DNA from 3 places in the Arthrobacter sp. PAMC25564 genome. Region 2 is predicted to be linked to each of the others. Evidence: riboswitches for the same ligand, from Rfam matches in the RefSeq annotation. Region 2 holds a riboswitch; each other region holds the start of a gene.
The links. A riboswitch is a leader RNA that binds a small molecule or an ion and turns the genes downstream of it on or off. The one in region 2 is predicted to bind cyclic di-AMP.
Positions count from the first base shown of each region.

Region 1 (9,393 bases), 1.6 Mb from region 2:
CTGGACCGGTGGGTGCGGGAGCCCGACGCCTGGTTGCGCCGTGCCGCGCTGCTCTCCCCGCTACGGGCACTGGGGGCGGGAGCGGGGGATTGGGACGGCTTCGTCCGGCATGCCAGGGCCGTACTCGCGGATCCGCCGGGACAGGGACCCGATGGCCCGGTGGTCCGGGAAGCGATCTCGCGGGTGCTAGCTGAGCTGGCGAGGACGCGGCCCGAACTTAGGTTCGCGTCCGCTGACGTCTGACGCCGATGTGTGCCCCACGGGAGCACGACGCAAAGTTCAGGGTTTACCGCTACCGGCGGCCACCGGCTGCGCGAATGACTTCGCTGCACGGGATCCTGCCATGGCGCTCGCGGCAATCGTGATGAGAGCTCCCAGCAGCAGGGCGGCGTTCTCTCCGGGGAGCAGGACGTGCAGCTGGGTGCCAATGCTTGCCGCTGCGACCGGTACGCCAAGCTGCGCAGCCGAGAGGACTCCCAGCGGCAGCGGGAGCCCAAACGCCCTTAGTCCGGAGTGGATCAGGACCGTGCCAAGTCCCAGGGACAGGCCCAACACGATCATGTCCGGGTGGCCGGCCAGGTCGCGCAGGTTCAGGGAGGCGCCCAGCCAGACAAGGAAGATCGGTCCCAGGAAACCATCGCTGACGGCGAAAAGCTGGCGGGCCAGCCGTCTCGGTTCGCCGACCGCGGCCACCACCAGCCCGAACGAGAATCCAGCCAGCATCACTGAGACATGGCCGAAATTGGCCACCCCGGCCAGCGCGAACAGCAGAACCAGCTGGATCCGCAACTCCAGGGCAAACTTGCGGTTTTCCGAGAGCCGATGCATGCGCCGGCGGGCGCCGCTGCGCTCCAGCGAGCGAAGGACGAAAAAGATCGCAATGGCGCACGCACCCACCGCGAGCGCCCCGAGTGCGGCGCGGCCCGCGTTCGGCGGATCCAGGGCCAGCGGCAGCGCGACTATGCAGGCGACATCGGCGATGGCCACCTGCGCGGTCATGGCCACCACCTTCGGGCCGCCCAGGCGCAGGGAATCGACAATCGGCAGGACCATGGCCGCGGACGAGGACGCGAGCAGCACCACATACAAAGGGGCGTGCCCGGTCCCGAAGGCCAGGCCCATCCCGGTTCCAACGACGGCGGCGGCGAACCCGGCGGCGGCGGCCTGGCCGAAGCCCTTCCCGAGTGCGGAGCGGATCTGCGGATCCCGGACCGGCACATGGGTTCCGGCGACGAACATCATCAGGGCAAAGCCAATGTTTGCCAGCAGACTGAAGGTGGGATCGCCGGCGTCGACCAGCGAAAGCCCCGTCCGTCCGATCACGATGCCTGCCAGCAACTCACCCAGGACCACCGGAAGTCTCCAGCGCACCGGCAGCGCCAGCAGGGGTCCCGCGAGGGCGACGACGGCGATCAGCGCCAGGGACAGGAACGTCACCGCACGCCCGGCCCGGCAGCACCCCGGGTTCCCATATCTGCCAGTTTCACCGGAATGGGCGTGTTCTCGTCTGTCAGGTAGGAAGCGCAGACCCGGTGGTACCCGTCGGCGATCTGGGCCGGGATGCCGGCTTGGAGAATTCCGCGGACCAGCAGTACCGGCGAAAGCTTCCTGCCGGCGGCGATCTTGGCCAGATCCGCGGCGACGTGCGGGTTGTCCGGCCTCAGGAGCGGCAGCCCCGAGGCGCGCAGGATGTCTTTCGCGAGCTGATGCGTCACCGGGGCATTGCGCAGTGACTGCACGATCGCGGCGGCACCGGCACCATCGGTCAGGAGTGCGAGGTAGCTCTCCGCAGCCGGGTAGTCATGTTCCTCCGGCTCGGGGAGCCAGATCACTGATGCCGTGTCATCGCTTCTCTTGGAGTCTTTGGCCATGGACTGAGCCTAGTGCGGTCACCCGGCAAACGCTTTCTTTCCGCGGCTCCGTAAATCATGGGCCTAGTCTTGGGGCCGGCGCTCCACCACCGCGTAGGCCTTGCCGTCCAGGAACTCCCAGTCGGTGACCACCATGAACCCGAGGGCGTCCACCCTGTCATTGAGGACGTGGGCGTCAAAGCCGCCATCCCGGGGTTCGGCATCCCAGGTCAGGACATGGACTTCTTTCCCCTCCAGGATCAACAGCTCGGTGTTGACGTCGAAGTCGTCCTGCGGCTGATCACTCAGTTGGCAGATGGCGACACAGTGGCTGGTCATTTCGGGCCTCCGCTTCGGGATCGCTGATGGCATCATCCTATGCCCGGGCCCCCGGCGGCCCACGGAATCGGGCCCGATTCCCCCGGGATCCCCATGGATTCCACCCCATGGCCGTTACCTTAATGTGACATTTGGCCGCTGCGCCCGTACGGTTGTTAAGTGCCTGTTGTCTCCGATACGGGCACTCCCCAGCCGATTGCCTAACTCTGCCGCGGCCTCGGGGCATCTCGCAGCAAACGTCCGGCAGAGACGGGGAAACCACTTTTGACCTGCTGTCATACAGGTCTTGGGGTGAAGCCGCACAGCCTGCAGCCGCGGGCCTGAGTGCGGCCGGGTGCCTCCCATCCGAATCCGACAGCTCACCTCGCAGGCATTGGGAGAGGCTACAGCCATGTCTTCAGACACCGTCAATTCGCACAGCAGCACTGCCACGCACACCACGCGGCGCTCGGCACGTTCATCCGCAATCACCGGCAAGGCAGGCACCATCGGCCGCCACGCCGCCGTCATCGCCGCAGCCTCCGGCCTGGTCCTCAGCGGGGCCATGGCCGCCAACGCCGCAGAAGCACCCGCGGAACGCAACTCCGTGCCGGCGTCGTCCGTTGACGTCAAGGGCCAGGTCGGCGCGCCGCTCATCGCGGACTCAAGCGTCCGGATCAGCTTCGAACGCCCGGCCGTCAGCTCGACGGCGGCTCCGGTGATCGCACAGCCCGCCCCCGCCGCGGCAGCTGCCCCCGCCGCCGCGGCGCAGGCACCCACGGCTCCGAAGGCCACGGTGCAGGTCAAGGCAGCCCCGGCGGCCGCCGCCGCTCCGGCAGCCGGCGGCCTCAACGCCGCCATGCTCGCCGCCGCCTACGGCCAGCTGGGCATCACGCAGGACTGCACTGCCATGGTCGAGAAAGCCCTCGGCGCCGCCGGCAAGCCGGTCGGGGACCTTGGCCCCATGCAGTTCCTGAACTACGGCACCGTCGTGGCAACGCCCGAGCCGGGCGACATGGTGGTCCAGTCCGGCCACGTGGGCATCTACGCCGGCAACGGCCAGGTCATCAGCGGCGGTATGAACGGCGTAAACTCCACCATCGTCCACCCGCTGTCCTGGCTGACGGCCACCGGCGGCGTGACCTTCGTCCGTGCCTAAGCCTACGCACGGCTGACACGTTGACTGAACGGCGTGTGGAGGGGCCGGTGATCAGCTGCCTTGGGGGCGGCTGATCACCGGCCTTTTCGTGTGGACCGGGCAAGCTCCGCACCCGAAGCCACTCTGCCCCTGAAGCCCCTGAAGCCCCGCTCTTAGCGCCCCGCGAGCGGAAGCGTGAGCTTCATGGTTGTACCCTGCGGCCCGGTCCGGGCCACCTCGACGGTGCCGCCGGCGGCCGTGGCGATCTCGCGGACCAGCGCCAGTCCGATGCCGAAGCTTCGCTGCCCGCGGGTTCCATCCGGGCTGGGGGTCCGGACGAAGCGGTCAAAGATCCGGGCCTGGTCCACGCCCGTGATTCCGGGCCCGGTGTCCGCCACGCTGATAACCGCATGGTTCCGCTCCACCCCGGTGCTGATAGTGACGCTCCCGCCGGACGGCGTGTGGGCCAGGGCATTGTCCGCCAGGGCGAGCACAGCCCGCCGCAGCGAGTTCCGGTCGATCCGGGCCAGCGGCCGGCCGCCGTCGGAGAAGGCGAGACGGATGTCATGCCGTGACGACAGTTCCTGCAGGCTCTCGGTGACGGACCCGGCGACGTCGGCCAGCTCCACCGGTTCCGTGGAACGGTCCGGCGCGGCGCCGGTCGCGGCCAGCAGAAGTTCGTTGACGATCCCGGTCAGGGTGGCCGCATCTTCCCGGATCCTGCCCAGGGCCTGGCCCGGTTTGGAGTCCGGCACGGCGTCGCGCTGGGCGAGCTGAATGCGCGCGTCCAAGATGGCCAGGGGCGTGCGCAGTTCATGGCTGGCGTCCTGGACGAACCGCCGCTGCAGGGCCAGTGCTTCCCCCAGCGGCCGGATGGCGCTGCGCGCACTGAGCCACCCGACGACGCCGGCCAGCACAATGCCCGCCACCCCGGCGATGATCATCGCCTCAATCAGGTCCTTGGAATCGAGATAGGTGTAAGCCTTCCCGGCCGCCGCGGAGCCGGGCAGATCCGGGTGCGCCAGCTTGTTCATCAGATAGACGGTCGCCGCGGCGAGGAGGCAAAGGACCAGCACCGCACAGGCGGCGCTGATCCGCAAAGCGACCTTGAGCGAGGCCCGGCGGAGGGTGTCCTGGTCCGGTTCGCCGGCCAACGGAGGCCTGCTATTCATGGGCGTCGCCGATCTGGTAGCCGACGCCGTGGACCGTGCGGACCACGGCCTTGGAAATCTTCCTTCGGAGGTGGTGGACGTAGGTGTCGATCACGCCGGGCTGGTCGGCGGCCTGGAAATGTTTGTTGAGCAATTCTTCCCGGGTGAAAACCCGGCCGGGTTCGGCGGCCAGGGCTCCCAGCAGCTCGGCTTCCTTTGCGGTGAGGGAGACCAGCGGCCCGTAGACCGAGCGCACAGAGCGCGACGCCGGATCGAGTTCCCAGTCGCCGATGCTCACGGGCGCGGCGGCCGGCGTGTAGCTGCGCGTCAGGGCGCGCAGGCGTGCCGCGAGCTCGTCGGCGTCGAACGGTTTACTCATGTAGTCATTGGCGCCCGCGTCCAGGCCCCTGACCTTTTCATCCGTAGCGCCGAGGGCCGTGAGGATCAGGATCGGCGTCGAAACCCCCTTGGACCTCAGCGCGTTGATCAGGGCGATGCCGTCCATCAGGGGCAAGCCGCGGTCGACCACCATAACATCCCAGACCTGGGTCAGCGCCAGGTGCAGTCCGTCCTGGCCGTTGGTGGCCAGCCGGATCAGGTAGTCCGGTTCCAGCAGTTCGGCGATGAGCGGTCCCAGGACGACGTCGTCCTCCACCAGCAGCAGGGACGGCCGGCCGTCAGCGGTTGTCATGTCAGTTATTCTCCCGCGCCATACCTTCCGCCGGCAGTCCGCCCGCCGTGTCGTCACCACGGTCAGCCGCGGGTCCGGCCGCGGGGCCGCGGTTCTGGCGGCGGCGTTTGAGGAGCTGGACGCCCCACGGCAGGACGGAGACGAGGACCATGACCACGGCGATGACGTCGATGTTCTTGGCGATGACCTCATAGTGTCCCAGCCATGTCCCGAGCAGGGTCACGGATGAGCCCCAGGCCAGCGCCCCGGTGATGTTCCAGAGCGTGAAGGATTTGTACCCGTAGCGGGCGATGCCGGCGCTCAGGGGTGCGAACGTCCGGACCATGGGCACAAAACGTGCCAGCACGACGGCGGCCCCGCCGTGGCGGCGGAAGAAGTCCTCGGTGGTGGTCAGGTGCGCTGTCTTCAGGATCCGCGCGTCGTCCTTGAACCATCGGCGGCCGTACGTCCGTCCGATCATGTAACCGACCTGGTCGCCGGCCACGGCAGCGGCGGTGACGACGCCGATCAGCACCGGCAGCGTCAGTTGCAGCTGCTGATGCAGGAGGCCTGCGGTGAAGAGCAGTGAATCCCCGGGCAGGAAGGGGAAGAGGACGCCGGATTCGATGAACACCATAAGTGAGATGACGCCGAGCGCCGCCGGGCCGAGACCCTCGAGCAGGCTCGCCGGGTCAAGGAGCGAGGGGGTTCCGGCCGCGGCCGAGAGGACCGGGCCAAGCCCTGAAGCGTAAATGCCGTGCATGGTCACTTCCTTAGGGACGGGGTGATCGGGAAGGCTGCGTGGACCGAACGGATGCTGCGGCCGGCAGGCGGTCCAGGATACGCGGAGCGAACCGGTTCCACAGCCCGGCCAGCAGCACAACCGCTGCGCTCGCCGCGAGGAACGAGGCTGCCACGTCGGTGGGGTAATGGACCCCGATATACAGCCGCGACCAGGCGACCACGAGGGCCAGCACCGCCGCGGCGACGGCTGTCACCTTGGCCCAGCGGGTTCCGCGGGCCAGGAAGTACAGCGCGAATCCCAGCGCGACCGCGAAGGAAACGTGCCCGCTGGGGAAGCTGTTGGAGCCCGTTTCCGGGGCGAGCGGATCGAACAGCAGGGCCGGGTTGGGCCGCTGGCGGGCGATGATGAGCTTGAAGAACTCACTGGCCACCCAGCCGGAGCAGGCGACGAGGCCGAACGCGACGGCCTTCACCAGGGAGCGGCGGACCACCCAGAGATAGAGCGCGACGGCGGCAACGAGGACGACGCCGGCCGCCGGGCCGAACACGACGTTCAGGGCCATCGCCACGGCGGTCAGCAGCGCGGCATGGTGCTGGCTGAGATCCTGGTCCACGCCCAGCTCGGCCACGCTGCCACCGGGGACCAGCTTGGCCGTCAGGCCCAGCGCAAGGACCGCCGCGGACAGCAGAATACCCAGCAGCAGCCAGTGACGGGCCTGCGGGATGGCCCGGAACTGCGGGCCGGCAGCCGGGCGTGCGCCGGCGGGGTCATGGGGTACTGCAACGCGGTCAACAGGGGCGGGTCCAGGCATGGAGTCCTCCGGGTCGGGGCAAGGGCGCTGTCCGGCGCCTGCTTCAACCCTCCCGTGCGGCCTTTAAGAAAGGCTTAAGAAGTTCCCTGTCCGTCCTCGCGGGCACACCGCAGCACGACTCCGTTTCCGACCGCGCGCGTCTCTTCCAGGCTGAGGTTCTCCATGGCGTCGAGGGGCTGGAACTCCGCCTCTTGAAATAGGGGCTTGCCGCGCCCGATCAGTACAGGATGGACATAGACCCGGTATTCGTCGACCAGCCCGAGCCGCCGGAACTCCGCGGCGAGATCGGCGCCGCCAAGGCATAGGTCACCGCCAGGCTGTTCCTTGAGCCACATGAGCTCCTCGACGAGGACGCCGCGCGCCACCGTGGTATTCCAGCCCGCGCTTTCCAGCGTCCGCGAATAGACGATCTTGGGCATGTCCCGCCAGATGCCGGCGAATTCGATCATCGTGGCGGGGCTCGCAGGGTCGCTGTCCGCCGTTTTGGTGGCGCGTCCGCGGGTGGTCACCTTCCGGAAGCCGCCGACGCCGGGCGGCAGGATCCTGCCGGGTCGGGCCTTGGCCGGCCCCGCTTCCCCTGGAACATCCTATTCCGGCAATATCTTGCCGAATCCGGAGATCTGCGGCACGATGGAAGGGTGGAAGCGTCTGAACCGGCAAGATCCTGCCGGATGGACCGTTGAGTCAGGGCACTGGAAACGGAGGGACCCCATGCGCGACGTGGCCAGCATCGCGGCCGGCATCCGCAGCGCGCGCAAGGACGCCGGGATCACGCAGGAAGACCTGGCGCACCTGGCCGGGACCTCGGTGCGTACCGTCCGGGCGATCGAGACGGCCACGGGGAACCCCTCGCTGCAGGCTGTGGTAGCCGTGAGCAACGTTCTCGGCCTGCAGCTCATGGTGCGCTGATGCCCGCGGACCTGCAGGAGCTGAAATTTGTCAGGGCGGCCGACGTCTACAAGAACGGGATCCTGGCAGGGCACCTGATGCGGACCGGCTACGGGGGAGTGAGGTTCGCCTACCTCGCCCGGTACCTGGCCGGCGGCCTCCCCCCGGTGGCCGTCTCCCTCCCGTTGTCTGAGGCTGCTGTCGAGACCCCGGCCGGGGCCCTGCCGGCCTTCTTTGCCGGACTCCTGCCCGAAGGGCACCGGCTCACGGTCCTGAAGAATGCGACCAAAACGAGCTTTGACGACGAACTGACCCTGCTGCTCGCCGTCGGGGCCGACGTGCCCGGCGACGTCCAGGTGGTTCCTGCCGGCGAGCCCCCGGTGGAACCGCCCACCCTGGCCGATACCTCGCGGCCGGAAGAGCTGGACTTCTCCGCCCTCGCCAACACGGTGGACCTCCACGGGCTGCCCGGGGTCCAGCGCAAGACGAGTGCCTCCATGCTGACGACGCCGCTGGCCCTGCGGGGGCACCGTTACCTGCTCAAACTGGATCCCCCGGAACATCCGCACCTGGTGGAGAACGAGGCGGCGCACCTGCGCGGGGCGAAGGCCCTGAAGATCCCGGTGGCCAAGGGCTCGGTCATTACCGACAGGAACGGACTGAGGGGACTGCTCGTGGAGCGGTTTGACCGGGTCAAGGGCCCTGCGGGCCCGTGGGTCCGGCTGCCGCTGGAAGACGGAACTCAGGTGCTGGGCCTGCCCCCGGCCTCAAAATACGCCGTCAGCTCCGAGGAGGTGGCCACGGCGCTCGCCGGACGGTGTACGGCACCGGTGGTCGCCAGCCGCAACCTCTACCTCCAGTTCCTCTTCGCCTGGCTGACCGGCAACGGCGACCTGCATGCCAAGAATGTCGCCATCCTGGGCAGCGGGCGCGGGTTCACGATGGCTCCTGTGTTCGACGTGCCGTGCACCCTGCTGTACGGGGATGAAACCCTGGCGCTGCCCGTCTCCGGGAAGACGAGGAACCTCCGGGCCAGGCACTGGACGGAGTTTGCCGGTGCCCTCGGGCTGCCGGCCCGGGCTGCCGCCTCGGCGAACAGCACGGCCCTGGCCGCGGCCGCCGCCATCCGGCTGGAGGAACTGCCGTTCGCCGGGTCGCCGCTGCGCGGGGCCCAGCGGGAACTGGGCTTCCGGCGTCGGGAACTGGCCTCCTGACCCAGGGTTTCCCAAGCGAATGGCCGTTCCCCCGCGGGCCGGACAAACGTACCCTGTAGAAGGGAGGTGAATTCCATGAAAGCTGCACCAGGGGACCGGATCATCATCCGGGGCCACACAGTCGAGTCCGCGGACCGGCACGGCCTGATCCTTGAGGTCAGGGGCGCCGACGGTGCGCCGCCGTACCAGGTGAGGTTTGACGACGGTCACGAGACCATCCTGATTCCCGGCGGCGATTTCGTCGTCGAACGGAGCGAACGGAGCGAAGCGAAGGAGGCCGGCTGAGCTAGAAGCCCGATGAGCTCCCGGAACCCGAAAAGCTGCCGCCGCTGCTCCCGTAGCCGGTGGTGGTACCCCCGCCGCGGGCGCTGCTGACGCTGCTTACCCCGGTGTTGAAACCCGAGTTGAAGGTGGGGACGGAGAAGAAGTAGTAGGACGGGTAGACCGTGCCGAGGATGCTTGGCTCGTAGGCGCGGCCGTACTTGGCCTTGGAACCTGCCTGCGCGCTCTCCATTTCCTTGCGCATCATCTTGGCTTCCTTCTCATTCCTGGCGAAGCCCTCGATGACGGTGTCCGCATGGTTCTTCAACAGCTCGGAGAGCTGTGTC
Region 1 is NZ_CP039290.1:2,434,406-2,443,798, forward strand. It holds gene E5206_RS11335 (DNA alkylation repair protein) at 1-243, shown strand, start outside; gene E5206_RS11340 (cation:proton antiporter) at 280-1,437, opposite strand; gene E5206_RS11345 (hypothetical protein) at 1,434-1,871, opposite strand; gene E5206_RS11350 (hypothetical protein) at 1,935-2,189, opposite strand; cyclic di-AMP (ydaO/yuaA leader) riboswitch at 2,380-2,576, shown strand; gene E5206_RS11355 (hypothetical protein) at 2,581-3,327, shown strand; gene E5206_RS11360 (HAMP domain-containing sensor histidine kinase) at 3,480-4,478, opposite strand; gene E5206_RS11365 (response regulator transcription factor) at 4,471-5,148, opposite strand; gene E5206_RS11370 (VTT domain-containing protein) at 5,150-5,890, opposite strand; gene E5206_RS11375 (phosphatase PAP2 family protein) at 5,901-6,683, opposite strand; gene E5206_RS11380 (dihydrofolate reductase family protein) at 6,758-7,192, opposite strand; gene E5206_RS11385 (helix-turn-helix domain-containing protein) at 7,395-7,592, shown strand; gene E5206_RS11390 (HipA domain-containing protein) at 7,592-8,785, shown strand; gene E5206_RS11395 (DUF1918 domain-containing protein) at 8,861-9,070, shown strand; gene E5206_RS11400 (DUF5129 domain-containing protein) at 9,072-9,393, opposite strand, start outside.
Region 1: another riboswitch for cyclic di-AMP. It lies ahead of E5206_RS11355 (hypothetical protein); the one in region 2 lies ahead of E5206_RS18790 (NlpC/P60 family protein).

Region 2 (9,393 bases):
GCGGAGTCGGGCAGAAGGCCGGAATCGCCCTCGCCGCCACGGGCCTGGTCCTGACCGTCACGGTCCCCGTCACCGGTCCGGCGATGGCAACGAACGCCGGCGCTCCTGCCGGCTCGGTCTCAGCCGCAGCCCAGCCGGACGTCACTGCCGCTGCCGCCGCCAAAATCGACTTCAGCCGCACGGCCGTCAGCACCAAAGGTGATCCGGATGGAAAACTCAAGCAGCTGTTGAGTGCCCAGTCCGTGGGCACCATTACGCGCGCGGCGTCGGCCGGCACCCTGGGTGCCCCGTTGGACCAGATGATCACGGCCTCGCCCTTCGGCTACCGCGTCAGCCCGATCACCGGGGGCGCGGGCGAGTTCCACCGCGGCCAGGACTACGCGGCCCAGTGCGGAACCTCCGTCCATGCAGCAGCCAGCGGCACCGTGACCTTCAACGGATGGCACCCGTACGGCGGTGGAAACCGGGTGGTGATCGACCACGGCAACGGCTTGGAGACCACCTACAACCACCTGTCCTCGTCTTCCGTCCAGGTCGGCCAGAAGGTCTCCCGGGGCGACATCATCGCGCTGAGCGGCACCACCGGCGCCTCCACCGGCTGCCACCTCCACTTCGAAGTGATGGTCAACGGCGACGTCGTTGACCCCCTTGGCTGGCTCTAGCCAAGACGATGGGTCACTCTCGCATTCTTGTGACACGCCGTGATCTGAATGTGACATTGCATCCCGACTCCTGTACCGTATGAGGTACGCCAACTTTTCCGAAGTTGGCGCTCTTGAGTGGATTGCCTAGCTCTGCCACCGCTCAAGGTCCGTTCGCATTACATCGTCTGGCAGGGGCGGGGGAACCAATTTTGGTCTTCGCAAGAAGGCCTTGGGGTTAAGTCGCAAAGCTTCCCAGGAAGCGGCGCGGCCGGGTGACTCCCATCCGAATCCGACAGCTCACCTCGCAGGCATTGGGAGAGGCTACTTTCGTGTCTTCACGCCACAATGCTGCGCGTCACCGCGCCGGCGCGGCTCTTACGAGCCCGCTGAAATCCAATTCCCGTGCTGCCCTTGGCGGCGCCCGGAATGGAGCCCGCACCGCCGTTCCGATCTCTACCGTGACCGGCCCGCAGGCCAAGCACCTGCATGCAGTTCCCGCTTTTGGCGCGTCTTCGCAGTACACCCTTCGCTAAGTAACCCATTCGGGGCGATCCGGCGTACCCCCAAGATGCCGGAGCGTCCTCAGCTCGCGCCCAAAAAGCGCGATCCAAGGATCACGAAAGAGAGAACTTAATGACTACTCGTGCAAATGCACGGCACCGCGCCGAGGTCACCAAGACCAACTCGCTGGCTGTCATTGCCAAGGCTGTCGGCGAAAACGCTGGCGGCATGGGTCGCCAGGCTGCAGTCATCGCTGCAGCATCCGGCCTGGTCCTGACCAGCGGCATTGCAGCCAACGCTGCTGAGACCAACGTCCAGCGCGAATCCACCTCCGCGTCCGCCCTGGATGTCCAGTCAGCTGCCCCGGCAACTATCTCGGCTGCCTCCACGATTGCGATCTCCTACGAGAAGCCGGCTGTTTCCACGTCACCGGCTCCCGTCGTCGAGGCTGCCAAGCCCGTCGTCGAGGTCCAGGACGCGGCTGCCGCCACGACCGGCGGCAGCCAGCTTGCCACCGCGGGTACCGCTGGCGCCCTGGCGCCGGCCGCCATCGGAAGCGGCGCCGGCGCAACCATCGCCGCCGCTGCCTACGCCCAGCTGGGCGTTTCACAGGACTGCACCGCACTGGCCACGAACGCCCTGGCCGCCGCCGGCATCCACTACCACGGCTGGCCGGCAGGTTACCTGTCCTTGGGCCGCACCGTGAGCGCCGCCGAGGCCCAGCCGGGCGACCTCGCCTACTACCAGAATGGTGGCGTGGGCATGGCCCACATCGCCGTCTACGTCGGCAACGGCATGGCCGTCCACGGCGGGTGGAACGGTGGAACCACCGCACTGTACAGCGTCAACATCGGCTCCGGTCCGGTGTTCATCCGCGTAGGCGGCTAGACCAAAGGCTAATTACGGGCTGGAAACAGCCACGGATGGCTCACGCTTTGAAAGGACCCCCGCCCTTGTGGCGGGGGTCCTTTGCATTGCCGGGGGATGAACTTTCCGGCAGGCGGACCTCCGCGGGCGAAAAAATTCGGTGATCGGGCACATGAGTGTTTACTCTTGTGGTGTCGATCCATAGCCCGACCACGCAGAGGGCAGCCGGCCCTCGTGCCCCTGGCGGGTGCGGCCGTAAAGAGGTATGCGGATGCGCACGCTCGTACTGAATGCTGGATATGAACCGCTGGCGGTTGTAACGTTCCGCCGGGCGCTTGTTCTTGTGCTGACCGGAAAGGCCAGTGTGGTGGCCGAAGGGGAGGACCCCGTCGTCGGGCCCCAGGACATCCTCGGCCGGCCCTCGGTGATTCTCCTACACCGCTACATCCGCCCCCGGTACAACACGATGACGGCGGTCAGCCGGCGCGGGGTGCTCCGCCGGGACGGCCAGCGCTGCGCCTATTGCGGCAAGGCTGCCCACACCATAGACCATGTCCAGCCGAAGTCGCGCGGCGGAGCCGATTCCTGGGAAAACCTCGTGGCCGCCTGCCTGCGCTGCAACAACGCCAAGGGGGACCACACCCCGGCGGAAATGGGCTGGAAGCTAAGCTTTGTCCCGGCCCCGCCGAAGGGTACGACGTGGCAGATCAAGGAACTCGAAAAGCCGGCTCCGGACTGGGATCCCTTCCTGCTACCGGAGTCTGCCGCCTGATCCGGGCTCCGGGAGGGTACGGGCTGCGCGGGTTCCGGCCCGGGCCGCGCTAGGCTGGGCCGGTGGAATTTGATGCGGTTATTCTGGCCGGTGGCCGGTCCTCCCGGTTAGGCGGCGCGCCCAAAGCGGAACTGCGGTACGACGGCGCCACGCTCCTTGACCTCGCGGTCCAGGCGGCCCGCGGCGCGCGGACGATCGCCGTCGTCGGGCCGCACCCGGGGACGCTGCCGCCCGGTGTGCTGAACTGCCGCGAGGAGCCGCCGTTCGCGGGTCCGGCGGCAGCCATCGCCGCCGGTCTCTCCACGCTGGAACAGGACCGTGCGGCCCGCCGCCTCGACGGACCCGCACCCCTGACCCTGGTCCTGGCCTGCGACATGCCGCGCGTGGATGCCGCAGTCCGTGCGCTCAAAGCAGCCCTGGAACAGCCCGGGGCCGCAAGCCGCGACGGCGTTATGGCGGTCTCCGCGGATGGACGAAAGCAGCCCCTTGCCGGCTTTTATAACACAGCTGCGCTTCAACGCTCTGCCGCGGAAGCCGCACACCGTGGCGCGCTCAAAGACGCCTCGGTATTCGCACTTCTTGCTAATCTTGATGTGCGGGCAGTTCGCGTCCCCTCCGGTTCCACCGACGATGTCGACACCTGGGACGACGCCTCCGCCCTGGGGGTAACCGGCCCGATCCAGGGCAACGATCCGGGCGACCGGTCCGGAGCCCCCGCAGCTGGACTCGACTTTGGAGGCAAACGGTGAAAAGCCAGGATGAAACGCTCGAAGACTGGTGCCGTGCGCTGCTCCAGGCACTGGAACTGGAAGACGTCGAGATTGACATCAACGAAGTCCTTGCCCTGGCCGGCGTGGCAGCCCATTCCGTGGTGCGCCCCGCCGCGCCGCTGACGACCTTTATCGCCGGCTTTGCCGCCGGGCTGGCCTCCGGTTCCGGCCAAACCACGGATGCTGTCTCCATGGCGGCCGCCCTGGGAATTGCCAGGAAACTCGCCTCGGACTATGCAGCCACCGAAGTCTCCGGGACATGACCCCTCCACCTCCTTATGGCGGTGCAGCCGCTGCCGGGCACGAGCCTGGCTCCGACGATTACGCCCCGGCGCCCGGCGCGGGCCTGGCTGCCGAGGTGCCCAGGGTTGCCGCGGCACCGGCTCCCCACCGGCACCTCGCCCACACCTGGCACGAGGCCCGGCAACTTGCGTTTGACTGTGCCACCCCCATCCCCGCGGCCCCGGTGGCGCTCCGGCAGGCACTGGGCCGCACGCTCGCAGCGGATGTTGCGGCGCTGCAGGACATGCCACATTATGCGTCGTCGGCGATGGACGGCTGGGCCGTCAACGGCAGCGGACCGTGGATCCTGGCGGAGCCGGACCAGCGGCTGGCTCCGCACCAGGCAAGTCCGATTGTCACCGGGGGGCTGCTCCCTCCCGGCGCGAAGGCCGTGCTGCGGAGCGAGAGCGGCACCGTCGCCACGGATGAGGACGGACTGCCGGTCCTGAAGACCGGCGGCGCGGCCAAACCCGGCGAGCCGCGCAACGGCCAACACATCCGGAAAGCCGCGGAGGAGGCCGCCGTCGGTGATCTGCTGATCAAGGGCGGCTCCCTGCTCAACCCCGCCCATCTGGCCCTCGCGGCCCTGGCCGGCTACGACACCCTGCCCGTGTTGGGCAAAGCCGTCGTCCGGCTCGTGCTCACCGGCTCGGAGGTGGTCTCCTCGGGTCTGCCCGGACCAGGCAAAGTACGAGACACCTTCGGCCCGCAGCTGGGCGGCGTCGTGGGCATGCTCGGCGGTGTCTGCACCGAAGAGGTGAAAATCGGGGACAGGTACGCCGAATGGCTCGCCGCGCTGGAGGACACGGAAAACGAAAGCCTGCCGGCCGACGTCGTCATCACCACGGGCGGGACGGGCCCGTCGGGGACCGACCACCTCCGGCGCGCCGTCGCTGAACTGGGCGGCCGGCTGCTGATCGACGGCATCGCGATGCGTCCGGGCCACCCCGCCGTGCTGGCCGAGCTGCCGGACGGGCGCTTCGTCCTGGGCCTGCCAGGAAACCCGTTGGCGGCCATGATGGCGCTGTCGACCATCGGGGGCCCGCTCCTCGCAGCGCTGGGACACCGATCGCTTTCACCCATCGCGGAGGTGCCCTGCGGGTCGATGATCGACGCCGAGCCGGGCCGCACCCGTCTTATGCCTTTCCGCCTGCTCTATGGGATGGCGTCGCCGGCACAGCACACCGGCCCCGGGATGATGCGGGGACTGGCCGCGGCCGACGGCGTCCTTGTCGTTCCGCCGCACGGGGCGCAGCTGGGGGAGCTGGTCCCGGCATTCGCGCTCCCCTGGGGCGCCCCCATCCCGGATCCCGGCCAGGCCGCGGCGAAAACCAGGACGGCCGCGAAAAGGCCGGCCCGGAAACCGCTCGCGGACGACGGGCCGGTGGACTGGAGCGCCCTGCTCGGCTAATGCCGCCCCTCCGGGGGCCGCGGGCGGCGCTGGTTCGTCCCGCGCCTGCAATGATGGATCCAGCGGTAAATCCGCACAATATGTTGGTTAGGAGTACCCAATGGGCCGCGTGACACAGCGCCGCAAGGTGCACAAGTTTGTCCTCGACGGATCGCCCCAGGCCCTCGAGTTCCCGGTCCGGCACCGCGAAGACGTGCTCGCCGTCGAGGAACCCCTCGAAATCCGGCTGGGCAGTCTTTCCTTCTCCGTCACCATGCGCACCCCGGGCCACGACTTCGACCTCGTGGCGGGATTCCTGGTGTCCGAGGGGGTGATCTGGAGTGCCGAACAGCTCGTCTCGCTGCGGTTCTGCGCCGGCGAGGATGAGGACGGGGTCCAGACATTCAACGTCGTCGAAGCCCAGCTGCGGCCCGACGTCGTGCGGCCGGACACCGGACGGAAGGTCTACACCTCAAGTTCCTGCGGAATCTGCGGCACGGATTCGATCGATGCGGTGCGCAAGTCCTCGCATTTCAGCCCGGCCCTGGACCCGCTGACCGTTCCGGTGCAGACGCTGGCGGCCCTGCCGGAGCTGCTGCGGGAGTCCCAGGCCGTCTTCGACGCCACCGGTGGCGTGCACGCCGCCGGACTGTTCCGGATTGCCGACGACGGCTCCGCAGAGCTGCTGTGCCTGAGGGAAGATGTGGGGCGCCACAACGCCGTCGACAAGGTGGTCGGCTGGGCCTTGCGTGAGGGCCTGCTGCCGCTGGAGGGCACCGTGCTTCAGGTCTCGGGAAGGGCGTCGTTCGAGCTGGTCCAGAAGGCTTCGCTGGCCGGGATTCCCGTGCTGGCCGCCGTCAGCGCGCCCTCAAGCCTGGCCGTCGAGCTGGCTGAGGCCAGCGGAATGACCCTGGCCGGCTTCAGCCGCGGAACCAGCCTGAATGTCTACGCCGGCCACGGCCGGGTGAGTGTCCCCGCCGTGGCCGGCTAGCGGAAGGCCTTGGCCAAAGGAGCCGCCGGGAAGTAAGTTTTAGCCATCGAATGGATGAGTTACAGCTTCGTCCCCGGCGCTAACGAGGATCACATTGCATGACGACCGCCGCCTCACGGAAGTCCGGCTGGACCGCTTCGTGCGCGAACGGATCGTTCCGGCGGTGTATCCGCGCAGCGTCCGGCTGACGCTGGACAGCTGGGATGTGCCTGGTGAGCCGGTCCCGGTGACGGAGGCCCTCCGGCAGGAGTTCACCCCGCAGGAGCACGGAGCGGCCTGGGGCCCGCCCTGGAGCACCAAGTGGCTGCGGCTGCAGGGGGATGTGCCGGACTCGTGGGGGACGGCTCCGGGGACCGCAGTGGAAATCCTGGTGGATCTGGGCTTCAGTGCCGATCTGCCCGGGTTCCAGTGCGAAGGCACCGCCTGGCGGCCGGACGGGACCGTCGTCAAAGCCATCTCCCCGCGGAACCAGCATGTCCCGCTGAAGCTCCTGGGCGGCGGAAAATCCGTTGACTTCTACGTCGAGGCGGCGGCGAACCCCGACTTGTCCCAGGGCTGGACCTTCGCGGCAACGCCGTACGGCGACAAGGCGACCTCGGGGAGCGAACCGAAATACCGCCTCGGGCAGATCGTCATTGCAGAGCTCAACCGGACCGTGTGGGAGCTGCAGCAGGACATCTGGACGCTCAGCGGGCTTATGCACGAACTGCCCATGGACCTGCCCCGGCGCCACGAGATCCTGCGTGCGCTCGAACGGATGCTGGACATCCTGGACCCAGAAGACGTCCCCGGAACGGCAGCCGCGGGCCGTGAGGCCCTGGCCGCCGTCCTGGCACGGCCTGCCTATGCCTCGGCCCACCAACTGCTGGCCACGGGGCACGCGCACATCGACTCCGCCTGGCTGTGGCCGGTGCGGGAGACCATCCGCAAGTGCGCCAGGACGTTTTCCAATGTTGTCGCGCTGATGGATGAGCACCCGGGGTTCGTATTCTCCTGCTCCAGCGCCCAGCAGTTCGCCTGGATCAAGGAATCGTACCCGGAGCTGTTCGGCCGCATCCGGGAGAAGGTCAAGACCGGCCAGTTTGTCCCCGTGGGGGGCATGTGGGTCGAGGCGGACTCCAACATGCCCGGTGGCGAAGCCATGGCCCGCCAGTTCCTCGAAGGCAAGAGCTTCTTCCTGGCCGAGTTCGGCATCGACTGCCAGGAAGCATGGCTCCCCGACACCTTCGGGTACTCGGCGGCGCTGCCGCAAATCGTTAAGGCCGCGGGCAGCCAATGGTTCCTGACCCAGAAGATCTCCTGGAACCAGGTCAACAGGATGCCGCATCACACCTTCAACTGGGAGGGCATCGACGGCACCCGGCTGTTCACCCACTTCCCGCCGGTGGACAGCTACAGCTCAGAGCTCAGCGGCCGGGAACTGGCCCATGCGGAACGGAACTACCGGGACCACGGCCGGGGAACGATCTCCCTGCTTCCGTTCGGCTACGGCGACGGCGGCGGCGGCCCCACGCGGGAGATGCTGGCGGCCGCCCGGCGCACCGCGGACCTCGAGGGTTCCCCGAGGGTGCAGACCGGCACTGCCGGAACGTTCTTTGCCCGGGCCCAGGCGGAATACGAGTCCCCGCCGGTCTGGGCGGGAGAGCTGTACCTCGAACTGCACCGGGGCACCTACACCAGCCAGGCCCGGACCAAGCTGGGGAACCGGCGCAGCGAGCACCTGCTCCGGGAAGCGGAGCTGTGGTGCGCCACGGCGGCGGTGCGTGCCGGTTACAGCTACCCGGCAGCGGAGCTCAAGAGGCTGTGGCGGCTCGTGCTGCTGCAGCAGTTCCATGACATCCTTCCGGGCAGTGCCATCGCCTGGGTCCACCAGGACGCCGAGCGGAACTATGCCGCCGTCGGAACCGCGCTCGAATCGATTATCGCGGACGCTGCCGCCGCGGGCCTGGGCGCAGGGGAGCGGGACTTCCTGCTCAACGCCGCTCCGCACGAGCGTCAGGGTGTTCCCGCGCTGGCCGCGGCCGAGCCGGACCGGCGCGGAGATCCGGTGTCCGTCACGGAGTCCCAGGGCGGCTACGTCCTGGACAACGGCATCATCCGGGCGGTGGTGGATGCGAACGGACTGCTGGCGTCGCTCAGGGATTACGCCAGCGGGCGCGAGGCCATTGCGCCCGGTCACTCCGGGAACCTCCTGGAGCTGCACCGGGACACGCCGAACGAATGGGACGCGTGGGACATCGACGCGTTCTACCGCCGGAACGTCGTCCAACTGACCGAAGCGCGCTCGGTGACACTGGAGCGGGGCCACCGGGCGGACGGCCCGGCCGTCGTCGTGGTGGAGCGGATGGCCGGCTCCTCGGCGGTGACGCAGCGGATCTTGCTGGAGCCGGGAGCCCCTTCGCTGTCGATTTGCACGGCGGTGGATTGGCAGGAAAGCCAGAAACTGCTCAAGCTCGGCTTCGCGCTCGACGTCAGGGCGGACCGCTCGGCCTCGGAAACCCAGTTCGGGCACGTGTTCCGCCCCACCCACGTCAACACCTCCTGGGAAGCGGCGAAGTTCGAGATCTGTGCGCACCGCTGGATCCACGTCGCCGAGCCAGGCTACGGGGTGGCGGTCTCCAACGCCTCCAGCTACGGCCACGACGTCACCCGAAATATCCGGGAGGCTGACGGCGGGACGACGACGACGGTGCGCGTCTCACTCCTGCGGGCGTCCAGGTTTCCGGACCCCCGGGCGGACCGCGGGCGCCATGAGCTGACCGTGACCATCCGGCCCGGCGCCAGCATCGCCGACGCCGTCGAGGAGGGCTACCGCACCAACCTGGCGCCGCGCGTGGTCAAGGGCGCCAAGGGTCTCCAACCGTTGTTCACGGTCTCCAACACCGCCCTCGTCATCGAGGCGGTCAAGCTCGCGGAGGACGGCTCAGGCGACGTGATCGTGCGGGTCTACGAATCGCTGGGGGAACGGTCCGTGGGACAGGTGAAGGCCAACTTCGACGTCACCCGTGTTCAGACCGTGGATCTTTTGGAGCGCGAGGTTGCTGCCCCGGGGGTGGTGGCCGGTCCCGGTACTGCGGAGCTGTCGCTTCGGCCGTTCCAGCTGGTGACCTTGAGATTTGCGCGCTGAGGGCAGCTGGGCGCGGGGAAGCCAGCCGGTCCGGGCAGCCTCATCGGCC
Region 2 is NZ_CP039290.1:4,079,664-4,089,056, reverse strand. It holds gene E5206_RS18800 (M23 family metallopeptidase) at 1-662, shown strand, start outside; cyclic di-AMP (ydaO/yuaA leader) riboswitch at 786-969, shown strand; gene E5206_RS18790 (NlpC/P60 family protein) at 1,278-2,033, shown strand; gene E5206_RS18785 (HNH endonuclease) at 2,284-2,784, shown strand; gene E5206_RS18780 (NTP transferase domain-containing protein) at 2,847-3,533, shown strand; gene E5206_RS19390 (DUF6457 domain-containing protein) at 3,530-3,817, shown strand; gene E5206_RS18775 (molybdopterin-binding protein) at 3,814-5,247, shown strand; gene fdhD (formate dehydrogenase accessory sulfurtransferase FdhD) at 5,348-6,217, shown strand; gene E5206_RS18765 (glycoside hydrolase family 38 C-terminal domain-containing protein) at 6,312-9,344, shown strand; gene E5206_RS18760 (hypothetical protein) at 9,385-9,393, opposite strand, start outside.

Region 3 (9,393 bases), 170 kb from region 2:
AGCTGGTCCCGAACATACGGGTGATGCCGGCGGCTCCGCCGAATCCGACGTTCCCGCCGAACCCGCCGCCGGGTGCGCCGCCGCCTCCCGGCATGCCGCCACCGGAACCGGTGATCCGGCCCAGGCCGTTGTAGCCGAAGGTGAGCTCCAGGAAGCTGTTGGTCTGGGAGCCGGCCATATAGGGCCGGGCCGAGGCAGGGGTCAGCTGGAACAGTGCGATGTAGGTCCCGGCCACGACGGCGATCCCCGCGGCCGCGCCGAGCAAGTGCAGCAGCCGCCGTCCCAGGGTGGTGGGGGCGGCCCAGAGGTAGGCCAGGGCGAGCCCGGGCATGATCAGGAACCCCTGCAACATCTTGGCCAGGAACGCCAGGCCGATCACGGCGCCGGCCGCCGCCAGCCATTTCCAGCCGGCCCTCTCGATGGCGCGGGTGGTCAGGTAGCCGGCCAGCATCAGGCACAGGGTCAGCATGGCGTCAGGGTTGTTGAAGCGGAACATGAGGGCCGCCACCGGGGTCAGCGCCAGGGCGCCGCCGGCCAACAGGCCTGCCGCCGGGCCGGAGATGCGCTTGACCGTCAGATAGAGGAGCCCGACGGCGGCGACCCCCATGAGGGCCTGCGGAATGAGCATGCTCATTGCCGAGAATCCGAACATCCGCCCGGCCAGGGCCGGGATCCACAGCGCCGCCGGTGGCTTGTCCACGGTGATCGCGTTGCCCGCGTCCAGGGAACCGAACAGCAGGGCGGTCCAGTCCTTCGTGCCGGCCTGGACAGCCGCGGCGTAGAAGGAGTTGGCGTAGCCGGTGGCTTCCAGGTCCCACAGGTACAGCACGGCGGTGAGCGCCAGCAGCAGGGCCACCGAGGGCCGGACCCAGTGCGGCTGGGTGCCGAAGAGCAGGCGTTCACGGCGGTTTTGCGGGTGCCGCGTGGCCGGCTGATCCAACGGGCCATCGGGGGCCGGGGCAGCGGAGCCGCCACCGGATCCGGCTGGGGAACGAAGCGTGGTGGTCATCTACTTGGCCGTTTCTGTGCGGGGGCGGGAAGCGTCTGTGGTGCCGGCGGCCGGACCAGGATGGGCGCGGCGGCGCCGGAACACCACCAGCCGGAACAGCAAGAACTTTACGGCGGTCGCGGCGAGGTTCGCCGCGGTGACCGTGACGACTTCCAGCCAGCGGTCCGGGGTTCCATGGACGAGGGCCAGGGCGCCGGAGGTGAGCGCCAGGCCGATGCCGAAGACCAGGAGTCCTTCGAAGTGGTGGCGTGCCGCGTGGTGGCGCCCCTGGACGCCGAAGGTGAAGCGCCGGTTGGCGGCGGTGTTGGCCACCGCCGTGATGAGCAGCGCCAGGAAATTGGCGAGCTGGGGGTCCATGATGCCGCGGCAGAGCAGGAAGATCGCGAGGTAGGCGAGGGTGGAGGCGACCCCGATGCTGCCGAAGCGGACGAGTTGCCCGAACAGGCTGCCGCCGGGGCTTTGTTCATGTGGCCGGGAAGCGGCAGGCAGCGGGCCCCGGGCGAGGGCGGCGCGCAGTTCGGGAACGGGGATCCGGCCCGAGACCAGGTCCCGGCTCAGCCGGGCCATGCCGCGCAGATCAGCCAGGGCGGTCTGGAGGATGTCGACGCTGGAATCGGGATCGTCGGTCCAGTCCACCGGCACCTCGTGGACACGCAGCCCGCATCTTTCGGCCAGCACCAGCAGCTCGGTGTCGAAGAACCAGGCATTGTCCAGGGTGTGCGGGAGCAACTGCCGGGCGACGTCCGCACGGATGGCTTTGAACCCGCACTGCGCGTCGCTGAAGTGCGCGCCCAGGAAGGTGTGAAGCAGGACGTTGTAGCCGCGGGAGATGAATTCCCGCTTGGGGCCCCGGATCACGCGGGAATTGTGTGCCAGCCGGGTCCCGACGGCGAGGTCGGAGTGTCCTGAAATCAGCGGGGCGAGCAGGGGCCCCAGCGCCGCGAGATCGGTGGACAGGTCCACGTCCATGTAGGCCAGGACGGGCGACGGCGAGGCGAGCCAGACTTTCCGCAGCGCGTTGCCGCGGCCCTTCTCAGCAAGATGGACCACCGTCACCTCGCGCAGTTCACGGGCCACGCGTTCGGCGGTCTTGAGGGTTCCGTCCGTGCTGGCGTTGTCCGCCACGGTGATCCGGAAGCTGTGCGGGAATGTGCCCAGCAGGTAGGCGTGCAACCGGCGCAGGCAGGCTTCCAGGTCCCGCTCTTCGTTGTAGACCGGTATGGTCACGTCCAGCACCGGCAGGGTGGTGCGGGTGTCGATGGGGGAGCGGCGGGTGCCCGGCCCCGCGATGGGTCCTGCAACGGGTCCGGCAGCCAGTGCCGGCCCGGCGGCGGGAGCCGGAATGTCCGCCGTCGCCGGCGGCTGCGACAGGGTTCCTGTGGCCTGGTCTGTGAACGTCATTCCTCCACTGTGACGCCCGCTCTTATGAAGGCTTTAGTGCCAAGCTGTGCAAGGGCTGTGGAAGTCCGCCGGTCGTGGCAACTGCCGGCACACCGGAGGCCCCGCATCGCGCGGATGCGGGGCCTCCGGTTGAGGGGCTGGCTGTGCCCGGTTTAGTACCAGTTGTTGGCGTAGTGGAAGTTCAGGGCGCCGCAGGGGGAACCGTAGCGGGTCTTGACATACGTCAGGCCCCAGTTGATCTGGGTCCGGTAGCTGGTCAGGTAGTCGGCGCCGGCGCTCGCCATCTTCTCGGCAGGCAGGGCCTGGACCACGCCATAGGCGCCGCTGCTGGCGTTGGTGGCGGTTGTCCTCCAGTCGGATTCCCGGGTCCACAGCTTCATCAGGCACTGCATCTCGCCGGGAGCCCAGCCGTAGCTGCCCACCTGCACGGCGGCGTAGGCCTGCGCCCCGGCCGGGTCATCGACGGCGACGGGGGGTGCCGGTGCCGGTGCCGGCGCTGCTGCGGGTGCCGGAGCAGGCGTGGGTGCCGGCGCTTCCGCGGGCTTCACCTCGGAGGACTGGGGTGCGATGCTGCCGCTGGCGGGGGCAACGGGCTGCGCCGCGATCTGGACCTTCTCGAAGTTCAGCTTGGGCAGCGGATCCGCGCTGGGGATGGACTCCTCGGCGCTGGTGGCGCCGGTGGCGCTGGCATTCCAGCGGGCGGTATCGGCGGCCTGCCCGGCGGCGCCGACTCCGATCAGCACCGCACAGGCTGCGGTCACGACGGCGGCGCGGCGGCCGGTGGATCCGATGCCGGCGGCAAACCGGGACAGGGCTGAAGCGGGCTTGGCTGGCTCGGCGCGGTGGCGCGAGGCCTTGGACCGGGATTTCCGGACAACGCCCGCAGGGCGCGGTTGTACCTTGAATTCAGTCATGATCGCCTCTCAACGCCGGTGGAGTTAGCTGTCGGGTTCGGATGAGAAATCCGGCCGCACGGAAGATCACGTGTCGGCTTCACCCCAAGGGTGCATGCATGCAGAATGCCCGGGAACTCTGGGTCCCCCACCTCTGCCTGGTCCAGCGGAATCCGGGAAGCGGCAGAGTTTGGCGTCCGTCCGGATATGCGGCCCCAATGGCGGCCGCACTCGAAAAACCCTACCGGAGTTGAGGGATTAAGTCACGTTTCGATAACAGAAACCGCGACGGCGGTGCGTCGGCTTGCGCCCAGCGCCCGCCACATCGTCACCGGGGGGCGGCAGGCGGAGCCGGTGGAAGGCGGACGGCGAACTCCGTCCGGCCCGGCCGGGAGGTGACCTCGACGGTTCCGCCGTGGGCCTCCACAATCGACTGCACGATGGACAGACCCAGTCCGCTGGTCCCCTCGGCGGTAGGTGCCGGTGCCGGGGCCCCGCCGGCCGGCCCTGCTCCAGCGCGGGCGGGTGCCCCCGAGGTGACCGGCGCACCCGCCCGGGCGGCCGCCGCTGCCGTCGTCACCGCAGGGTTCTTCCGTGCCGCGTCGGCCCGAGCGAAACGGGCAAAGACCCGGTCAATGAACTCGGGCGCGATCCCGCTGCCGTTGTCCGTCACCGTCACCACGGCGCTGCCGTCGGCCGAGCGCATCACGCCGGTGACCACCTTCGTCCCGGGCGGGGTGTGCTTACGGGCATTGGAGAGCAGGTTGGCCAGCAGCTGGTGGAGCTGGGCCGCATCGCCGCGGACCACCACGGGCTCTTCCGGCAGCTCCAGTTGCCAGACGCGGTCCGGGGCTATGACCTTCTCATCGCTGACCGTCTCGATCGCCAACTGCGTGAGGTCAACATCGCTGAGCTTGAGCGGCTGGCCCTCGTCCAGCCGCGCCAGCAGCAGCAGGTCCTCCACCAGCGTGGTCATCCGCAGGGACTGGCTCTGCACCCGGGCGAGGGACTTCTCGCCGTCCGGCGTGAAGTGCTCAGTCATCCGCATCAGCTCGGTGTACCCGCGGATGGCGGTCAGCGGGGTGCGCAGCTCGTGCGAGGCGTCCGCCACGAACTGGCGCACCTTCATCTCGCTGTGCTGCCGCGCCTCGAGCGCGTTGGAGACGTTGTCCAGCATCTGGTTCAGCGCGTAGCCCACACTGCCCACTTCCGTTCCGGGATGGGCGGCCGACGCCGGAACCCGCACCGCGAGTGCCACCTCACCGGCGTCGAGCGGGAGGCGGGACACCTTGGTGGCCACCTCGGACAGCTGCTCCAGCGGTTTCATTGTCCGGCGGATCAGGGCCGTGCCGGCGAGGCCGATCAGCACGAGGCCGCCGGCGGACACCACCACCATGGTCCAGACCAGTGAGGCCAGGGTGTTCTCCTTCTCGGCCAGCGGAAGCCCGGTGATGATCACGTCGCCGTACGGTGCCTGGACGGCCGTGAGCCGGTAGGCGCCGGCGGACAGCGTGCGGTCCACCGGGATGCCGTTCGGTGCCAGCGCGAGGAGGACGTAGTCGTCGTCGGGGGACAGGCTCTTGCGGGTGGCGTCCTCCGCGAGGAAGCCGGCGCTGCTGACCGCGCCGCCCAGGATCCGGGCGTTCAGCGTGCCGACGCCCTGGCCGCGGGCCTCGAGGGGGTCGGGGCGTCCGCCGGTCCCGCCGGGCAGGGGCCGGCCGAATTCGCGTGCACGGGACGACGCCTGGTCCAGCTGGGTATCGAGCTGGCGGGTGAGGAAGAGGTCCATGGAGGCATAACTGAACAGGCCGACGGCGCCGCAGATCGCCACGAGCAGGGCCATGGCGACCAGGACCAGCCGGGTGCGCAGGTGCCACGTGGACGGGTTGCGCCAGTCACGGCCGGGGGTGCGGACCTCACCGGCTAGAGTGGGCACCGGCTACTCCGCCGGCTTCAGGACGTAGCCGGCGCCGCGCACCGTGTGGATCATGGGCTGGTGGTTGGCATCGACTTTTTTGCGCAGGTAGGAAATGTAGAGCTCGACGATGTTCGCCTGGCCGCCGAAGTCGTAGTCCCAGACCCGGTCCAGGATCTGGGACTTGCTGATGACGCGCTTGGGGTTCTCCATGAGGTAGCGCAGCAGTTCGAACTGCGTGGCCGTGAGGTGCAGTTCCTCCCCGGCACGGGTGACTTCCCGGGTGTCGACGTTGAGCACGAGGTCCCCGACGACGAGTTCCGCGGTGTCCATCGCGGCCACGCCAGAGCGCTGGACGAGCCGGTGCAGGCGCAGCAGCACTTCTTCCATGCTGAACGGCTTGGTGACGTAGTCATCCCCGCCGGCGGCCAGTCCGGTGATCTTGTCCTGCACGGCGTCCTTGGCGGTCAGGAACAAGGCCGGGACCTCCGGCGCGAAAGCCCGGATCCTGCCCAGCAGTTCCACGCCGTCGAATCCGGGGAGCATAACGTCCAGCACCAGGACGTCGGGGCGGAACTCCTTGGCAAGCTTGACCGCCTCGGGGCCGTCGGCGGCGACGGCGACGGACCAGCCCGCCATCCGCAGGCCCATACTCATGAGCTCGGAAAGGCTGGGCTCGTCGTCCACCACCAGCGCGCGGATGGGCGAGCCGTCGGGATGGGTGAGCTGGGGAAGGTTGTTGGTCATGGAGTGCGAAGTGGCCATGGGACAACTCTCCGTTCTGCCGGTTGGTTGCGGCTTTGGGGATCCTGTGCGGCACCTGTGAATCCCAGCCTAGCGAGCTGGATGCGCCCGTGGGTGTACGGATCTGCTTTCCCTGCCCGTTGGAAGGCCGTCGGCAGGTCACAGCCGCAGCTGTTGAGCCGCACAGCGCATGCACAGGATCGCTCAGCACTCTGGAGGGGACACCGATCCCGTCCCGATTGAAGGAGAACCCCATGAGCGGACAGCAGCCCGGGCCCGTCCCGGAACCCACCACGGATGCCGCGGCCGCGCCTGCGCCCGTGACACGGCCGGGCGGCGGGCCCGTCGCCCCAGGGCCCGCCGCCGCGCCCTTTGCCGCGCAGCACGACGCCTGGCCGCCGGCGCAGGCCGCAACGCCAGGCTGGGGCGCGCCCGGACACGGTCCGGCGGCGCCGGCGCAGGCCGCAACGCCAGGCTGGGGCGCGCCCGGAGCAGCTCCCCAGGGAGGCTCCACGGCCAGGCTCTGGACGCTCAAGCGGGGTCTCGTCGTCGGCGGGGCCGCCCTGGTGCTCGCCGCCGGGGCAGGTGTCGGTGTGTATGCCCTTACCTCAAGTTCGGCGTCAGCTGATGGAACGACGCGCGGCGCGGCTGGCGCCCCCGGTGGCCAAGGCCCGGCCCAGGGCGGCTTCGCCGGCGGGATGCCGGGCCAGGCCGGCCCCGGCCAGGGCGGAGCCGGCAACTTCTCGCCCGACGGGATGGGTGGCGGACTTGCCGCTGCCCTGCATGCCGAATACGTGGTCCTTCAGGGTGGCGCGTACGTCACGAAGGCCGAACAGCTCGGCAGTGTCACCGAGGTCACTTCGGGTTCCGTCACCGTGAAGAGCAGCGACGGATTCACGCGCAGCTACGCGCTGGGTGCCGATGTGGTGGTCAGCAAGCAGCAACAAAGGCGCCAGCAGGCCGGGGGAAGTACCGGCAGCCAGTTGGGCGTGGCGGACATTGCCACCGGGGCGACGGTCCGGATCGTCGCGGCCAAGAATGGAACCGACTACGCAGCCGAGTCAGTGGTGCTCGTGGCGGCCACCGCAACCGGCCAGGCCAACTGAGCCTGGCGTGACCACTCTGTGGACGGTGGACAGGCGCCACTTGATTCAGCGGTGTTTCATCTAATTCCAATACAGTGAATGATCATGAACGAGAGGGGCCTTCCACCGAACATACTTCGGCGAGAGGCCCCCTTTGATTCCTTGATCTGAAAAACACTTGTTATTTTATTGCACTGCCAGAATTGTGATCTGCACTACATTTCCGCTTTTCGTCTCACTATGTGGAACTTGCGGTCCATTGTTACTTGCAAGTTCCCATTGTTACGATGCACACTTCAATTGTGAACAAGAACTCAACAGCACCTGCAGCCGCAGCTTCCTGGGTCAGCACACCCGCTGGTACCGAGATGCGCTGTTGTCGAATGCACGCCTAACTTTTACACCCCAAGAGTTTCTAGGCATTCGCCCCCAGCCCAGCGTCGGGCGCCCCTCCCCAGTCTTCATTGCGGGGAAAAGTAGCATTCGAGCCGCGATGACGGCCATTCACATTGAGGTAAGCATTCATGTCAGTTGCATCTGGATACGTCCACATCTCCGTCCGTAACGCCAGCAAGGCCGGGCAGACCTCGGGCATTCGCCAGGGCTTCGGCGGCCGCCCGGCCTTCGCCCCCGCCAGCTCCGGCAGCAGCTTCCCTGCGCCCGGCTACGCCGCACAGGGCTACAACCCGAACTCCTATGGACAGCTCCGCGCCGTTCCGCCGGCACCGGACACAGCGCCCACCCCCGTGATTGCCCCCGGCGCCGGTGCAGCGGTCCGCCCCGCCGCTGGTGACAACGTTGCCCGCGGCTTCGTGCTTTACATGGGGATCGACGAAGACACCGCGGCGGCTGCCGGCACGTCCATCGCCAAGCTGGCCCAGGAGATCCGCGCCTACGCACAGTCCCTCGTGGCCGGTGCCGAAAGCTACGCCGCCGTCGCCGTGGCGCCGGCCAGCGCGCCCGGTTCCGCCCTCGACGTCGTCCGTTCCACCTTCGGTGACCCGACGGCCGGTGCCCGCCAGCGCACGGAGACCGCGCGCCTCCAGCCGCCGCAGGACCCTCGTCCGTCCGGCGTGCTGATCGATCTCGCCCGCCGTGAAGTGCACCTCGACGGCGAATCCCTGAACCTTACGTTCAAGGAGTTCGAGCTCCTGAACTACCTCGTCGAGAACGGCACCCGCACCGTGGGCCGCGACGAGCTGCTCGAAGGACTGTGGCGCAATGCCGAAGAGGTGCCGAACGAGCGCACCATCGACGTCCACATCCGCCGCCTGCGCTCCAAGCTCGGACGCCTCGCCAACACCGTCCGCACCGTCCGCGGCCAGGGCTACCGCTTCTACGAGCACCCCGAAGTTGTAGTCTGGGCCGCTCCGGAATACTCCATCTAGCCTTTTTGGTCCGCACGAAAGCGTCCGTCCCTCTTGTTGGGGCGGGCGCTTTCGCTTTCGCGGCACGATCCCTCGGCGCCTGCGCCCATTGCGCACAATGCGGCATTTTGCCGTGCCTTAGCGTTCGCTGGCTCCCTTGACCTCGCAAGCTCGGACAAGGAACCCGGCCAGCTCTCTTCCTCCCTCGTTCCTTAGTCGGCGATGCGGCACTACGCAAAATGTCGCCTTGCGCGCTTTGCCACTGCGGGATGTGCCGCTACGCTTCAGCGCCCCCCACTCGCCGGGACATGGCCTTGTGCGTAACCGGCTAAGGAGCATGTACCGCCGCGGCTGGTGGGCCCTGTTGTGTTTCCTGCCTCCGGCGTAGTCACGGACCGTTGAGCCGACTCTTGGGAGGAAGATATGTCTGTTGCTCGGATTACTACCCTGAGCGCGAACTCCAAGACCTCGTTCGATGCCGCCATCAAGGAGGGCGTCGACCGGGCTAACAAGACCCTGCGCAATGTCACGGGGGCGTGGGTGAAGGAACAGAAGGTTGAAATCAGCGACGGCGCCGTCGTTGCCTGGCACGTTGTGCTGGAAGTGACGTTTTTCCTGGACGACTGAGTGACGGCTGGCGGGATGCGCGCCCATGGGAACCGCCACCGCACTAGGATTGGGGCATGAGCGCGCATCACATTCGACGGCTGGTGATCATGCGGCATGCCAAGGCCGACTGGCCCGGCGGAGTCGCCGATCATGACAGGCCGCTCGAAGAGCGCGGCCACCGGGATGCACCGGTGGCCGGCAGGTGGCTGCTCAAGCACGACGTCGTCCCGGATTTTATCCTCTGCTCCAGTGCCCTCCGCACCAGGCAGACCTGTACCTGGGTGTGCAGCGAACTCGGAGACAAGGCGCCGACGCCAAAGCTTGAGGACGGGCTCTACGCGGCCCCCGCGCAACGGATGCTGACCGTCAT
Region 3 is NZ_CP039290.1:74,967-84,359, reverse strand. It holds gene E5206_RS00375 (glycosyltransferase family 39 protein) at 1-1,009, opposite strand, end outside; gene E5206_RS00370 (bifunctional glycosyltransferase family 2/GtrA family protein) at 1,010-2,410, opposite strand; gene E5206_RS00365 (hypothetical protein) at 2,563-3,324, opposite strand; cyclic di-AMP (ydaO/yuaA leader) riboswitch at 3,324-3,482, opposite strand; gene E5206_RS00360 (HAMP domain-containing sensor histidine kinase) at 3,632-5,239, opposite strand; gene E5206_RS00355 (response regulator transcription factor) at 5,243-5,983, opposite strand; gene E5206_RS00350 (hypothetical protein) at 6,217-7,068, shown strand; gene E5206_RS00345 (winged helix-turn-helix domain-containing protein) at 7,572-8,435, shown strand; gene E5206_RS00340 (dodecin family protein) at 8,838-9,041, shown strand; gene E5206_RS00335 (histidine phosphatase family protein) at 9,098-9,393, shown strand, end outside.
Region 3: another riboswitch for cyclic di-AMP. It lies ahead of E5206_RS00365 (hypothetical protein); the one in region 2 lies ahead of E5206_RS18790 (NlpC/P60 family protein).